DNA from 4 places in the Ruegeria sp. CL3 genome. Region 2 is predicted to be linked to each of the others. Evidence: riboswitches for the same ligand, from Rfam matches in the RefSeq annotation. Region 2 holds a riboswitch; each other region holds the start of a gene.
What was found. A riboswitch is a leader RNA that binds a small molecule or an ion and turns the genes downstream of it on or off. The one in region 2 is predicted to bind cobalamin.
Positions count from the first base shown of each region.

Region 1: another riboswitch for cobalamin. It lies ahead of ACR0NO_RS09785 (hypothetical protein); the one in region 2 lies ahead of nrdH (glutaredoxin-like protein NrdH).
Region 3: another riboswitch for cobalamin. It lies ahead of ACR0NO_RS04110 (aromatic ring-hydroxylating oxygenase subunit alpha); the one in region 2 lies ahead of nrdH (glutaredoxin-like protein NrdH).
Region 4: another riboswitch for cobalamin. It lies ahead of ACR0NO_RS16150 (DUF1636 family protein); the one in region 2 lies ahead of nrdH (glutaredoxin-like protein NrdH).

Region 1 is NZ_JBQFPT010000005.1:306,862-310,048, reverse strand. It holds gene rsgA (ribosome small subunit-dependent GTPase A) at 1-373, shown strand, start outside; gene ACR0NO_RS09790 (alpha/beta hydrolase family protein) at 417-1,274, opposite strand; cobalamin riboswitch at 1,434-1,654, shown strand; gene ACR0NO_RS09785 (hypothetical protein) at 1,743-2,150, shown strand; gene ACR0NO_RS09780 (protein-tyrosine phosphatase family protein) at 2,147-2,650, opposite strand; gene ACR0NO_RS09775 (DNA polymerase III subunit gamma/tau) at 2,820-3,187, shown strand, end outside.
Region 2 is NZ_JBQFPT010000002.1:190,155-193,341, reverse strand. It holds gene nrdE (class 1b ribonucleoside-diphosphate reductase subunit alpha) at 1-1,169, opposite strand, end outside; gene nrdI (class Ib ribonucleoside-diphosphate reductase assembly flavoprotein NrdI) at 1,151-1,564, opposite strand; gene nrdH (glutaredoxin-like protein NrdH) at 1,580-1,801, opposite strand; cobalamin riboswitch at 1,887-2,078, opposite strand; gene ACR0NO_RS03255 (DEAD/DEAH box helicase) at 2,167-3,187, opposite strand, start outside.
Region 3 is NZ_JBQFPT010000002.1:358,478-361,664, forward strand. It holds gene ACR0NO_RS04105 (FAD-binding oxidoreductase) at 1-180, opposite strand, end outside; gene ACR0NO_RS04110 (aromatic ring-hydroxylating oxygenase subunit alpha) at 186-1,457, opposite strand; cobalamin riboswitch at 1,522-1,725, opposite strand; gene ACR0NO_RS04115 (GNAT family N-acetyltransferase) at 1,843-2,364, opposite strand; gene ACR0NO_RS04120 (type I glutamate--ammonia ligase) at 2,479-3,187, opposite strand, start outside.
Region 4 is NZ_JBQFPT010000010.1:180,026-183,212, reverse strand. It holds gene ACR0NO_RS16165 (D-lyxose/D-mannose family sugar isomerase) at 1-196, shown strand, start outside; gene ACR0NO_RS16160 (hypothetical protein) at 318-539, shown strand; gene ACR0NO_RS16155 (hypothetical protein) at 536-1,024, shown strand; cobalamin riboswitch at 1,060-1,263, shown strand; gene ACR0NO_RS16150 (DUF1636 family protein) at 1,370-1,717, shown strand; gene ACR0NO_RS16145 (ABC transporter ATP-binding protein) at 1,714-2,490, shown strand; gene ACR0NO_RS16140 (ABC transporter substrate-binding protein) at 2,503-3,187, shown strand, end outside.

The sequences.
Region 1 (3,187 bases), on a different contig from region 2:
CCGCCACACCACGACCTCTCGTGCCTTGCATCCGATGCAAAACGGCGGTTGGCTGGTCGATACCCCCGGCATGCGCGCCCTGCGGCTGCTCGACGCGCAGGACGGGGTGGACGAAGTGTTCTCGGACATTCTGGAGCTGGCCCAAACCTGCCGGTTCTCGGATTGCCAGCATGAGGCCGAGCCCGGTTGCGCTGTGCAGGCGGCGATTGAAGCAGGCACACTGGATGCAGATCGGTTGGAACGCTGGCGCAAGCTGAGGCGCGAGGATCAGCGTAACTCTGAGACCGTGGCCGAAGCGCGGGCACGCGACAAAGCCTTCGGCAAAATGGTCCGATCCGCGATGCACGGAAAATCCGCGCGGCGCGGAGATTGAAACACGGGCTGAAAAAGGGGCGTCGGTCCGCCGGCGCCCCCCATCAAGCGATCAATCGGGGCCAGAGCGCCGCATTTCGGCGAGCAAACACACCGATATGGCCGATTTCCGGAACGTCAAACTCTTCCGGTGACAACATGTGACGGCGTGCCTTCGGCCCGTATAGCTCAGCCAACCGCCAAACGGCAGCTTCTGGGACCATCTCATCATCTGTGAAAGCAAACAGGTCGACGGGAACGTTAGCCTCTTTCCATGTAGCTTGCGGCAGTGTGTCTCCGATCTCGGGCAGATAGCTTTGCGGCGCGGTGCACCATTTGCGCCATTGCCAATAGACCTTAGGCGGTAGGTCTGTTCCAAACCCAAGTGCCTTGCCCGGCAAATACCCCAGGCCGCTCACGACCAGAGGCACATGCCCATACCAGAACAACCCGGCCAGAGCGCGGTACGGCCAAGGATGATCGCCCAATTTCACAAGGCCAGAACAGACGCAGATCATGCGATCAATCTTGTCGATATCCGGCTGCACTGGCCCCAGCATCCCTCCAAGCGAATGACCAACTGACCATTGCTGTGCCAGCGGGAACCGTCGGCGCATTTCGGCCCGCGCGGCGGGCATGTCCTGCAACGCCCAATCCGCCATCGAGATCTTCGACCGACGCTGTGGCCCCGATTTCGAATGACCGAATTCCCGGTAGTCATAGATCAGACAGGCGATATCCCGATCCGACGCCAACCACTGTGCGAAATGCTTGTAGTAGTCACGCGGAACTCCCGTCGCACTGTTGATAACCACTACGGTTTCGGGCTGCCCTACGGGTCGGTAGATCCGCCCGGACAGGGTGCCATCCCCCACCGGGATCTGAACATCTTCGATCAGCACTGTTTGGTTTGAATCCAACATGGGCATCCTCGGCGGAAAACTGAACTGATGAGTTCACATCGCAACTTGAACTCAGACAGCCCATGCGAGTCAACTGCGATCCAACTTGACCACGCGTCCACTTTGCGGATCGGCTTTCCGCAGCGCAGAAAGTTCAACTTGACTCAGGATGGTTATGAACGCTAGCGATGATGCGATGGTTCCCGGCTTTCACAAGAGGTCGGGATGAAAAGGGAACACGGTGCGGTTTTCCCCGGCTTGCTCGGGACGAACCAAATCCGCGACTGCCCCCGCAACTGTAAGCGGTGAGCGATGTCGAAGATCCACTGGCCGAAAAGCCGGGAAGGTCGGCAAAGCGATGACCCGCAAGTCAGGAGACCTGCCATCGTCTACATAACCCAAACTCGGGCGGGGTGTCCGGGCAGGCCGTGACAGACCCTATCTGCCCCACCTGATCCCAGCCCCAGTCCAGCGCGCGGAGGGCGCAGGATGATCTGGAAGACGAAGACACATAGGTTCTCAGCAACCATCTGCCAACATACCGGCAAGACTTGCCCAGCGTTGGCACGGCTGGCGCGTTCGATGGTTGACGCGCTGGACCAAGCCGGTCCGGCGACCACATCGGATTTCGAAATCGAAGGCAGTAGCGACCTGACCCATTGCTCGGATGGATGCCACGCCCGGTTTCGGGCCAGCCGGTCTCGGGTGCGGGTCTATTGCGGAGCGGACCCTGATGCCGATAGCGAGACCCTCGATCGCTATGCCGACCTGATGTTCGGTACCGACACGAGCAGCCTGCCTGCCGCAGCCACGACTTCCCTGCCCTGCGCCATGCTCGAGGCTTCGGCGATTGCGCCGCGCAAACCGGCACAGGCGGAACTGCAGCCGTCGGCTTAGGAGTCTGCCAAAGCTCGGGCGGGCAAGGTTGCCCAGTGCTTCTGCGCATCGGTTTCGACTGCGCAGGGGCGTAGCTTGCGCAACCGGTCCAGCGCTTGGGTTGGAAGCTCGCCGCATTCGATCATCAACCGCAACACAACCATGCCAGAGCGACCACATCCGCCCTTGCAATGGACAAGCACGCGCCCTCCGCCCGATAAAGCCTGTCGCGCCGCGGCACTTACATCGGGCCACTGCGCATCAACCTCTGCCGGTGGCACGCCGAAATCCTGAATCGGCAAGTGTACCCAGCGGCTGGCACGTCCCTGAACGTCGCGGCCAAAATCGCGGGCACCGAACTGGACCAGCTCCGCCTCGGTTGTCATCGACAGCACGAGGCCCGGCCTCCAATCTCCGATCGTTTCAAGGTCGCCTGCATAGTCGCCACCCTTTCCCGGCATCGACGTTAGGGCAAGTGTGCCCCCGCCCACTTGCAAAGCATGAATGACCAAATTCGTCATGACAGCATCCCCCCGGAAGCGTTGATCCTGACTTTAGGCTTGATTCACAATCTGAAGAGTGTACCCCTGACGCGCCAGTTTCCAAAACAAAATCGTTCTTCAACTCATGTGGACGCGGGCGGCGCGGGCCTCTACGCTGCGGTGACGTTCCGAATCCGCCAGAGCAGACATGACCGACTCAGACAGCCCCGCCTATCAGGTTCTCGCCCGAAAATACCGCCCGGAAACCTTTGCCGATCTGGTGGGTCAGGATGCGATGGTCCGCACGCTCAAAAACGCGTTCGAGGCGGATCGCATCGCGCAAGCCTTTGTCATGACAGGCATTCGCGGAACCGGCAAAACCACGACCGCGCGGATCATTGCGAAAGGCATGAACTGTATCGGACCGGACGGAAATAGCGGACCCACGACCGAGCCTTGCGGCCAATGTGAACACTGCGTCGCCATCATGGAAGGTCGTCATGTCGACGTCATGGAGATGGACGCCGCCAGCCGCACCGGCGTCAATGATATTCGCGAGATCATCGACAGTGTCCG
Region 2 (3,187 bases):
TTGACCTGCAAAATCTCGGAACACAGGTTCGACATGTTGATCCGGCCCGCAATGGGGTTCATCCGGTTCACCGTGTCTTCGAACATCACGTAGGGGTAACCGGATTCGAACTGAATCTCTGCAACGGTCTGGAAGAACTCACGCGCATTGACCTTGGATTTGCGGATTCGCTTGTCATCGACCATCTCGTGATACTTCTCCGTCACCGAGATTTCCGAGAACGGCACGCCATAGACCTTTTCTACGTCATGAGGCGAGAACAGGTACATATCCGCGTTTTTCTTCGCCAGCTCGAAAGTGATGTCAGGGATCACCACGCCAAGGCTCAGCGTTTTGATACGGATTTTCTCATCCGCGTTTTCGCGCTTGGTGTCGAGAAAGCGCATGATGTCCGGGTGGTGTGCGTTCAGATACACCGCACCTGCGCCTTGCCGCGCACCCAGCTGGTTGGCGTAAGAGAAGCTGTCCTCTAGCAGTTTCATCACCGGGATCACGCCCGAGGACTGGTTCTCGATCCCTTTGATCGGTGCGCCGTGCTCGCGGATATTGGTCAGCAGCAGCGCCACACCACCACCGCGCTTGGACAGTTGCAGGGCCGAGTTGATGCCGCGCCCGATGCTCTCCATATTGTCCTCAAGCCGAAGCAGGAAGCACGAGATCAACTCCCCGCGTGAGGCTTTCCCGGCGTTCAGGAAGGTGGGCGTGGCGGGCTGGAAGCGACCGTCGAGGATTTCCTCCATGAAAGACAGGGCCAGCGCCTCATCACCGCGTGCCAGCGCCAGTGCGGTCATGACGACGCGGTCCTCATAACGTTCCAGGAACCGCTGCCCGTCACGGGTTTTCAGCGTATAAGAGGTGTAATATTTGAACGCGCCCAGAAAGGTCGGGAACCGGAACTTCTTGGCATAGGCCGCATCCCAGATCTTCCGCATGAAGTTCTTGGAATACTGGTCCAGAACGGCCTCTTCGTAGTAGCCCTCGGAAACCAGATACCCGAGCTTTTCGTCCAGCGAGTGGAAGAACACGGTGTTCTGGTTCACGTGCTGCAGGAAATACTGCCGCGCGGCCATACGATCGGCATCGAACCGGATCTTCCCCTCACCATCGTAGAGGTTCAGCATCGCGTTCAACGCGTGGTAGTCCTGCTCGTTTACGCTGCTGTCGAGCATAGGTTTCTCCCTAGTTTTTCCAGCCCGGCGCGGACGCGGGCGATGTCGGTCTCTGTTCCGGCCAGCTCAAACGTATAGAGCAGCGGTACGTTGCATTTCTGGGCGATGATGCGACCGGCCAAAGCGTAGGTCGCACCGAAATTGCGGTTTCCTGTGCCGATCACTCCAACGATCCCGGCGCGTCTGTCCGGGTCGTTCAGAAACCGGATCACCTGTTTCGGAACCGCCCCGCGCCCTTCGCCATCGGCATAGGTGGGGCTGATCAGCACGTAGGAGTGTCCGGGGTCAGGCAGCGGGTCCATTCCATTCGGAATGCGGAAAGAGGTGAGGCCCAGCCGCGAGACAAAGCGGTGGGTGTTTCCGGATTTCGATGAGAAATAGACCAGCGCCGGGATCGGCGTGGTCATGGGTCAGGCCAGTTGGGCGATCATGTCCGGGCGGAAACCCGACCAGTGATCACTGCCTGCCACAACGACAGGGGCCTGACGATAGCCCAGCTCGGTCACATGGGTCATGGCGCTGTCGTCCTGGGTCAGATCGATGACGTCATAGGTGATGCCTTTTGCATCCAGCGCGCGGGTGGTGGCGGTGCATTGTACGCATGCGGGTTTGGAATATACGGTAATGCTCATGTCGTCCTCTGTCCTTTTAATGAATGCCGAGGACGCTGCGGGCAAAATGAACCCTGAACACGCCCCCGAACCCTCCGTTCGCGGTTTTCTTTCTTTGCTTACGGCAGGTCTCCTGGCTCGCGGATTGATGTTCGGACTGGCCTTCCCAAAAGCTCGCTTTCAGTGGCGTATTCAGCCGAACTATCCGCTTACAGTTGCGGGGGCAGCGCCGGTTTTTCACCGGTTTCCCTCTTAGCTTTCAACAGGAATCGAAAGAACCGAAGCAACACCATATTGGGGTTGGTGGTGGCGTGTTGTCAATATATGGTGTAGCGAAGAACAAAAATTTCTTCGCTTGCACAACCTGCCGCGGGCGCTAAGGCGGTTTACTTTTTCCGCTTGGGCACTGCGTTGCCACCCTTCATCGCAGCCGCACGTGCGCGGTTTTTCTTGCTGCTTGGCTTGCCTTTGGGCGGAGGCGGGCCTTTCGGACGGCGCGCGGGCTTCTTGTGCTGATCGCCCGAGGGGGCCTCATCCCGTTTGGGCCGCGTTTCGGGTTTGGGTTTCTCGGCCGATTTCCGGCGCGGTTTTGCGGGCTGGGGCTCAGCCGCGCGGGCCGGACGTTCAGCACGTTCGGGGCGCTTCTTGCCCTTGAAGTCGCGCTTGAGACCTTTGCGGCCACCACCGGAAAAGGCGGGCGGCGCGTCTAGTTGCACGAGGGTCTTGGTGCCTTCGACGGTCATCTCGGGGCCGATGGCCTTCAGGAAACCTTCGACACTGCTTTCGCGAATCTCGATATAGCTTTCGGTGTCGGCAATGCGGATCGCGCCGATATCGTCTTTGGTGATCTTGCCCGCCTTGCACAACATGGGCAGCAGATAGCGCGGCGAGGCGTTTTCGTTGTGCCCCTCCGACAGCGAAAACCACACGCTTGGGCCAAAGGGGACGTTCGGCTTTGGTGCTGCATCCGGCGTGTCGCTTAGCTCCTCCGGGGCGGAGTGTTTGCGCCCGTATTGACGCAGATAGGCCGCCGCCAGTTGCTGCGGTGAAAAGCGCGAGACCAGATCATCAATCAGAGCACTTTCGCCCTCGGTCACATCCACGGTCCAATCATCCGAGCTGAACATCCGCTGCATGTCCTGCGCCTGAACCTCATCGGCTGAGGGCGCAGACCCCCAATCGGCAGTCAGCTTGGCGAATTTCAACAGGCGTTGCGCCTTTTTGAACGATGCGGGCGGCACGATCAGCGCGCTGACGCCTTTGCGCCCGGCGCGTCCGGTTCGGCCCGAGCGGTGCAGCAGCGTTTCATGGCTGTTCGGCAGTTCCGCGTGGATCACCAGATCAAGGTTCGGCAGGTCGATGCCGCGTGCGGCCACATCGGTCGCAACACAAACGCGAGCGCGTCCG
Region 3 (3,187 bases), 170 kb from region 2:
CGGCTGCCCCGGCGCCGGAATCTCGAGCGTTAGGAACTGACCTGGATGGTAGGCAAACAAGGCTCCGGAAGGGGCGCGGAACGTAAAGCTGGCGGTGTTTGGCGTCTCGGGCACGACCGAGACGCATTCCAGCGTCTCGTCATCCTGCCAGACCGAGGCAACAGCGTTCAGATCTTTCATCTCCGTCACTCCGCCGCCATCGTGTCAGGTGCAAGGTGACGCGCCAGAGTGCTGCAATACCAATCGGTGAATTGCAGAACACCGGATTCCTGGACCCCCGAATACGGTCCCGGCACATAGGCAGGGCTGTTGATGCCCATTTGGTTGTCTTCCACCACGCGGCGATCTTCATCATTGGTGGCCATCCAGACCTCGGTCAGGCGCTTGACGTCATAGTCGACCCCTTCGACCGCATCTTTGTTGACCAGCCATTTCGTGGTGACTTCGGTTTCGGTCGGGCTGACCGGAGTGACTCGGAAGACAATCGAGTGATCGGCCAGGAAGTGGTTCCATGTGCTGGGATAGTGGAATTTCAGCAACGTCCCAGCATCGGCAAAGGGCGCGCGGCCCAGAAAGCGGCGCGCCGCAGATTTGCCGTCCAGAGTATAGCTTTCCGCCCCTTCCTTCAGCGGCATCCGCGCCAGTCGGTATTGCCCGTCATCATGCAGATAGAACTGCGACGGCATTCCCGCAGCCTCGCAACGGTCGAAGTGAGTTTGCATGAAGGCCGGGGTTTCACCCCCTTCGATACCGGTTACTGAGGGATCATCAGGGAAGGTCCGGCACAGCGAAGGGTGATTGCCACCGCAGTGATAGCACTCGCGGTTGTTTTCCCAAACCAGCTTCCAGTTACCCTTTTCGATGATTGTGCTTTCAAAGGCGACCTTGGCGTTGCTTAGATCATGCGGCTCCAGATAGGGCCGTGTTCTATTGGCGAAAGTGTCGAAATCGGGCGCTTCGTCCGCAAGACAGATATAGATCAGCCCGGCCAGTTCACGGCAGTGAACGGTTTTCAGCCCGTGTTGATTGGGGTCGAAATCAGGCCCCATATCACGCGCCCACAGCAATGAGCCGTCAAGCTCATAGGTCCACTGGTGATAGGGGCAGACCAGTTTGGGCGAGTTCCCCTTGGCCGCTTTGCAGATGATTGACCCGCGATGGCGGCAGGTATTGTGGAAGGCCCGGATCTGGTTGTCCGCGCCGCGCACGATGATCACGCGGTATGCGCCCACAGTGTAGGTCACATAGTCGCCTGTTTTCACCAGTTCACATGCCGGAATGGCAAATAGCCAGTCGCGGTAATGGATGGCCTCAAGATCGGCCTGAAAGACATCTGGATCGGTGTAGAACGCCTGCTCAAGGGCATAGGCCGGGTTTCGACGCGCCAACAGGCTTTGAACGTTGCTCACTTCTGGCTCTCCTGCCGCGCCCCGCGGCTTAGCTTGGGCAGATGACATAAGAGGCCAGGCCGGAGCCGTGCGAGGATCACGTCCGAAACTCGTGCCCCCACCGCCACCCGCGGTTTGACATATATGCAAGGCTGGTTTCCGGACTTGAAAGGGGCTTGCGCCCGGTTTCGACACCTTCCCGGGATCCTCGTCCCAGTGGTCACCTGTCGAACCTGACCTTCCTTACCGTTGCGGGGGCAGCGCCGGAATTGCACCGGCTTCCCAATTCTCTGCCGCCTGAGAATCAAACAGCAGCACCTCACATGCGCAACCTACTCGGGGATGGATTCGTGGCTGAAAGCCTTGCGACATTTCCAGAAACAAAACAGACATGGCCAGCAAAAATGGAGGCCTGAAACAGGGCTGTATTTTGAGGCAAGGATAAAAACAAAATTTACCCGTGTTGCGATGTGTCCCACAAATGCGCATGCATGAAGGGCGCAATCGAACGTGTCTTGCCCCCCAGCTTTTCAACCAATCTTGCAGTGAGCTCAAACACCATCCATGCCTCGGGGATCGTCAGAAGGTCAGGATATGGCGTCTCTTTGTCGGTCGGCACAAACCCGAATAAGGGATAGAATGTCGGCACGCCCAACACGAAGACAGCGTCTGTTCCAATGGACCTCAAGTGGTTGATGCTGGTCTCCATCATCTCTCTGCCAACACCTAGGCCTTGATGCTCGGGCGAGACACCGCAGGGCGCCAGAAGATAGCATTTAACGTCCGGGTGATCCTGGAAGACAAACGGGGTGAACATGACATTGCCCGCGATCTGCCCCTCACGCCTTACGCTGATTGAAATCGTTTCCGGATGCTCAAGGAGATCTTCGGCGAGTTGAGCGATTTCTTCACCTTCTGCTTCGCCAAAAGCCAGCCTATGCACATTCAAGATGGCATCGGTTTCTGAACGGTTCATGATCCATCCCTATCCTGAGCTAAACAGCCTGCGCCGCGTCATACTGCGCGAGATTGCCCGACCGACGCTCCAGAGGTTGCATTCGACGAGCTTCCGCAAGACCAGCCGCTCAGGTCAATATGTTTCTTCGTACAATCGGCAGCGTGCGTCTGTGTCCAGATGTGCGGTTGTCGCGATCTCGGATTGTTTGTGGGCTTGGTATAGCTCGGCGAAGCCTTCGGGGAACCAGCCGGTCACAACCGGGTTGGAAACGAACCGGTCGAGCGCATCTTCCAAAGTCTGAGGCAAGCGCACCAGCCCCCTTTGGTTCAGTTCTTCGACGTCCAACAGCGAAAGATCTTCCTCGGTTGGAATGGGCGCGGGTAGCCCATCTTCGATCCCTTGTGTCCCAGCCATGACAACCGCCGCAAGTGCCAGATGAGGCGAAGCTGCAGCATCCGCCGCACGGTATTCGATGTTGAACTGCCCCGCGATCGAGGCGGGGTCTTTTGCAGTTACAGGACAAATCCGCAAGGAAGCCTCGCGATCGCGGAAACCCAGATTGTTGAAAGCAGCAGACCAACGATGCGGTGTCAGGCGTTCATACGAGATCACCGAAGGCGCTGTCAGAGCCAGGATCGCATCCAGATATTTCAGAACTCCGGCGGCAAAGGCACTCGTCAGATCCGACATGCCGCAGGGGCCGTCTTCGGCGTAGGTCAGCGGCGCGCCCTGATCATCCACAAAGCTCATATGGATGTGGACCCCATTCCCAACGCTCGCGACATCGCGAATAGGGGTATAGGTGGCCCGTTCGCCATAGGCCTGTGCGGTCGCATAGGTC
Region 4 (3,187 bases), on a different contig from region 2:
GAAGCCAGGCCAGAGCGTGACCTTGATGCCCGGCATCTGGCACGCCTTCTGGGCGGAAGGTGGGGATTGCTTGATTGGCGAAGTCTCTACCGTGAATGACGACCGAACGGACAACGTATTCGAAGACCCGATCCCACGCTTTGCAACAATCGAAGAAGATGCAGCGCCGGATTTCCTGTTGGTTGCCGACTACTGACTTCATTGAGAATTTCGCGCTTGTACTTCCCGACTGTTTTTGTCAGTTAACAGCTGACCCAGTCAGATTTCGTTGGAATCATCGCCCGGTCCCATTTTTTGCGACCGAAAGATAACCTGACATGCGAAAATCCCTCGCAGATCTGTTGGCCATGGACGCCGTTGCCAGCCGCCATGGCTGCGCATTGAAACCAAAACTGAGGCAGGCGATCGAGGCTGATCTCAGCTTTTCCGTCCGCGCTGCATCACCGTTTCCTGAAACGCCGGTTGACCCAAACACCCTTCCGCAAAACGTCCACCCTTTGGTCGCACAAGCCCCCAAACCCAATAGGGAACGCGCATGAAACCCTCAGCATTTGACCACACATTGCCCCGCGTCGAATTTGACGGTTTCGAACGCGGTTTGCTGCCTGTCATGCGGCACTTCATCCTAAGCTTAACACAGCCGGAAACGCAGGCGTGGCAACATGCCTTCAAGGTCGCAACCGAACGCTGGGGGCGCGATCAGGGGCTGGTTCTGGCACATCTGGTCTTCAAAGTCGTCAAGGCCACGCTACACACCCGCCCTTTGGGTCTGGCCTTCAACGACCCGCTTTGTGTTGAAACACGGCACGAGCTAAAATGTGACGAAGGCGCCCTGCTGCGGATGCTGCACCACATGCGCCGCGACGAAACTCCGGCAGCGCGCGATGCCTTGAACGAATTGACCGGAGGCTACCCGGACACCCATCTGATACAGGCCGGTTTGACCCTGGCCAGCCAGTTCCCGACCGATGGTGTCGGACCGATCCGACCCGCCCGCAGGCCGACCCTGCGCGTGGTCCCATAGCGCGATTCCGGCGCTTGACAATAGGAGCTTGAGCAGACTAGCTGCTCTGGATGGTTCCCGACGGCCTGTGTCTGAGGGATGAAAATGGGAATACGGTGCGGCCCAAGGGCCAATGCCGTGACTGCCCCCGCAACTGTAAGCGGAGAGCGACGCCACAGAACCACTGGCCCTCAAGGTCGGGAAGGTTGGCCAAGCAACGACCCGCAAGTCAGGAGACCTGCCATCACAGATTAACCAGCCCGGGGCGGGGTGTCCCGGAAGGAGGCTCGATGGCACATCTGCGTGCTGATGCAACTCATGGCTTTTGCCTTCAATCGGCTTTTGTTCAAGTCGGCGATGCGTGCCATGGCTGATCATTTCGTCCTGATATGCGGCACCTGCAATGGGCCGATACCCGCGCGTGAGGCAAAAGAAGCGCTGGACGGCCAGCTGCCCGTGGGGTTCTCGACACGTCTGATCAACTGTATGGCCGGGTGCGACCGCCCGATGACGGTCGGGTTACAGGCCAAGGGCAAGGCGCAATACCTGTTCGGCGACATTCAATCCCCTGCCGATCTGAGCGCTTTGGCCGAGTTCGCCCATCAGTTCCGGGCTAGCGAGGATGGTTGGACCAGCGCCTCGACCCGTCCTTTGGCGCTCTACACCAAAACCCTGTCGCGCATGCCTTGCCTGCCACCGGAGGACACGGCATGAGCTTTCTGGTCGCTGAAAATCTGGAATACTACGCCCTGAACGGCGATGTTCTGCTGCGCGACACCTCGTTCACGCTTGAGGAAGGCGCGATATTGGCCGTTGCCGGCCCGAACGGGGCGGGCAAAACGACGCTGCTTAACCTCTTGTGTGGTGTCGCAAAATTGGCGCTAGGCGATGTGCGTATTCAGGGTCAAAGCCTGCGGAAACTGTCGTCGCTGGAGCGGGCCCGACGGATTGCCGTTGTCGGCCAGCAGGAAATACCCGACGGGCGGCTGCAACTGCGCGATTATGTGGCCCTTGGGCAAATCCCGATCAGGGCCGACAAATCCGCCGAAGCTCTTAAAACGGACCTGCAGCGCGTATTAGACACCACCGAACTGTCCCATCTGGCTGGCAAACAGATGGCAAAGCTGTCCGGCGGAGAGCGCCAGCGCGCTCATATCGCGCGGGCGTTGGCGCAGAACCCCTCGCTGCTGTTTCTGGATGAGCCGACCAACCATCTGGACCCGGATGCCAAGGGGCACATGCTGTCTCTGGTCGCCGAATTGGGCGTGACGGTTGTGATGATCGTCCACGATCTGGTCATGATCCCCGAATTCGCCAGCCACGTCGCCCTGATGAAGAACGCGCAACTGACGGCTTTCGGCCCGGTCGCCGAGGTTCTGACCCCAGACCGCGTGCGCGAGACTTTTGGTGTTGACTATTTGTGTTTCCAGCATGAAGGACGCGTGATCCCCGCGCTGGACATCCGAAAACGAAAGCTTTCATCTTAACAGGAGAGATTGATGAAACTGAAACTCTTGTCCGCTGCGGTCCTCAGCGCACTGGCGGGCGGCGCTGCTGCGCAAGAGATCACCGTCGACAATTGCGGTGAACCTCTGGTGTTCGATAGCAAGCCCGAGCGGATCGTGGTTCATGACATGAACATGACCGACATGGCCTTTGCACTGGGTCTTCAAGACAGCATCGTTGGCCTGACCGGGATCACCGGCTGGTACAAGACCAGCCCCGATTTCGACGCGCAGCGCGGTGACATCCCCGAACTCGCTCCGAAATACCCGACGGTCGAAAACCTCGTCGCGGTCGAACCCGACATGTTCTTCGCCGGTTGGTATTACGGCATGAAACCCGGCGGAGACGTTACCCCTGACACGCTGGAGCCCTTTGGCATCAAGACCATGGTGCTGACCGAAAGCTGCATTCACCTGAACAAAGACCGTCCCGAAGCCAGCATGGACCTGCTGTTTGACGACGTTCTGCGTCTGGGCACGGTCATGCATGTCGAGGACAAGGCGAACGCGCTGGTCTCGGGCTGGAAAGACCAACTGGCCGCGATCGAAGCCAAAACCGCCGATCTGGAAAAACCCCGCGTCTTCCTGCTGGACGGCCCGGCCGATGCGCCCTTTACCGCAGGCAAATATGCCATTCCCGACGCGATGATCGCAGCGGCTGGCGGCGTCAACGTCACCC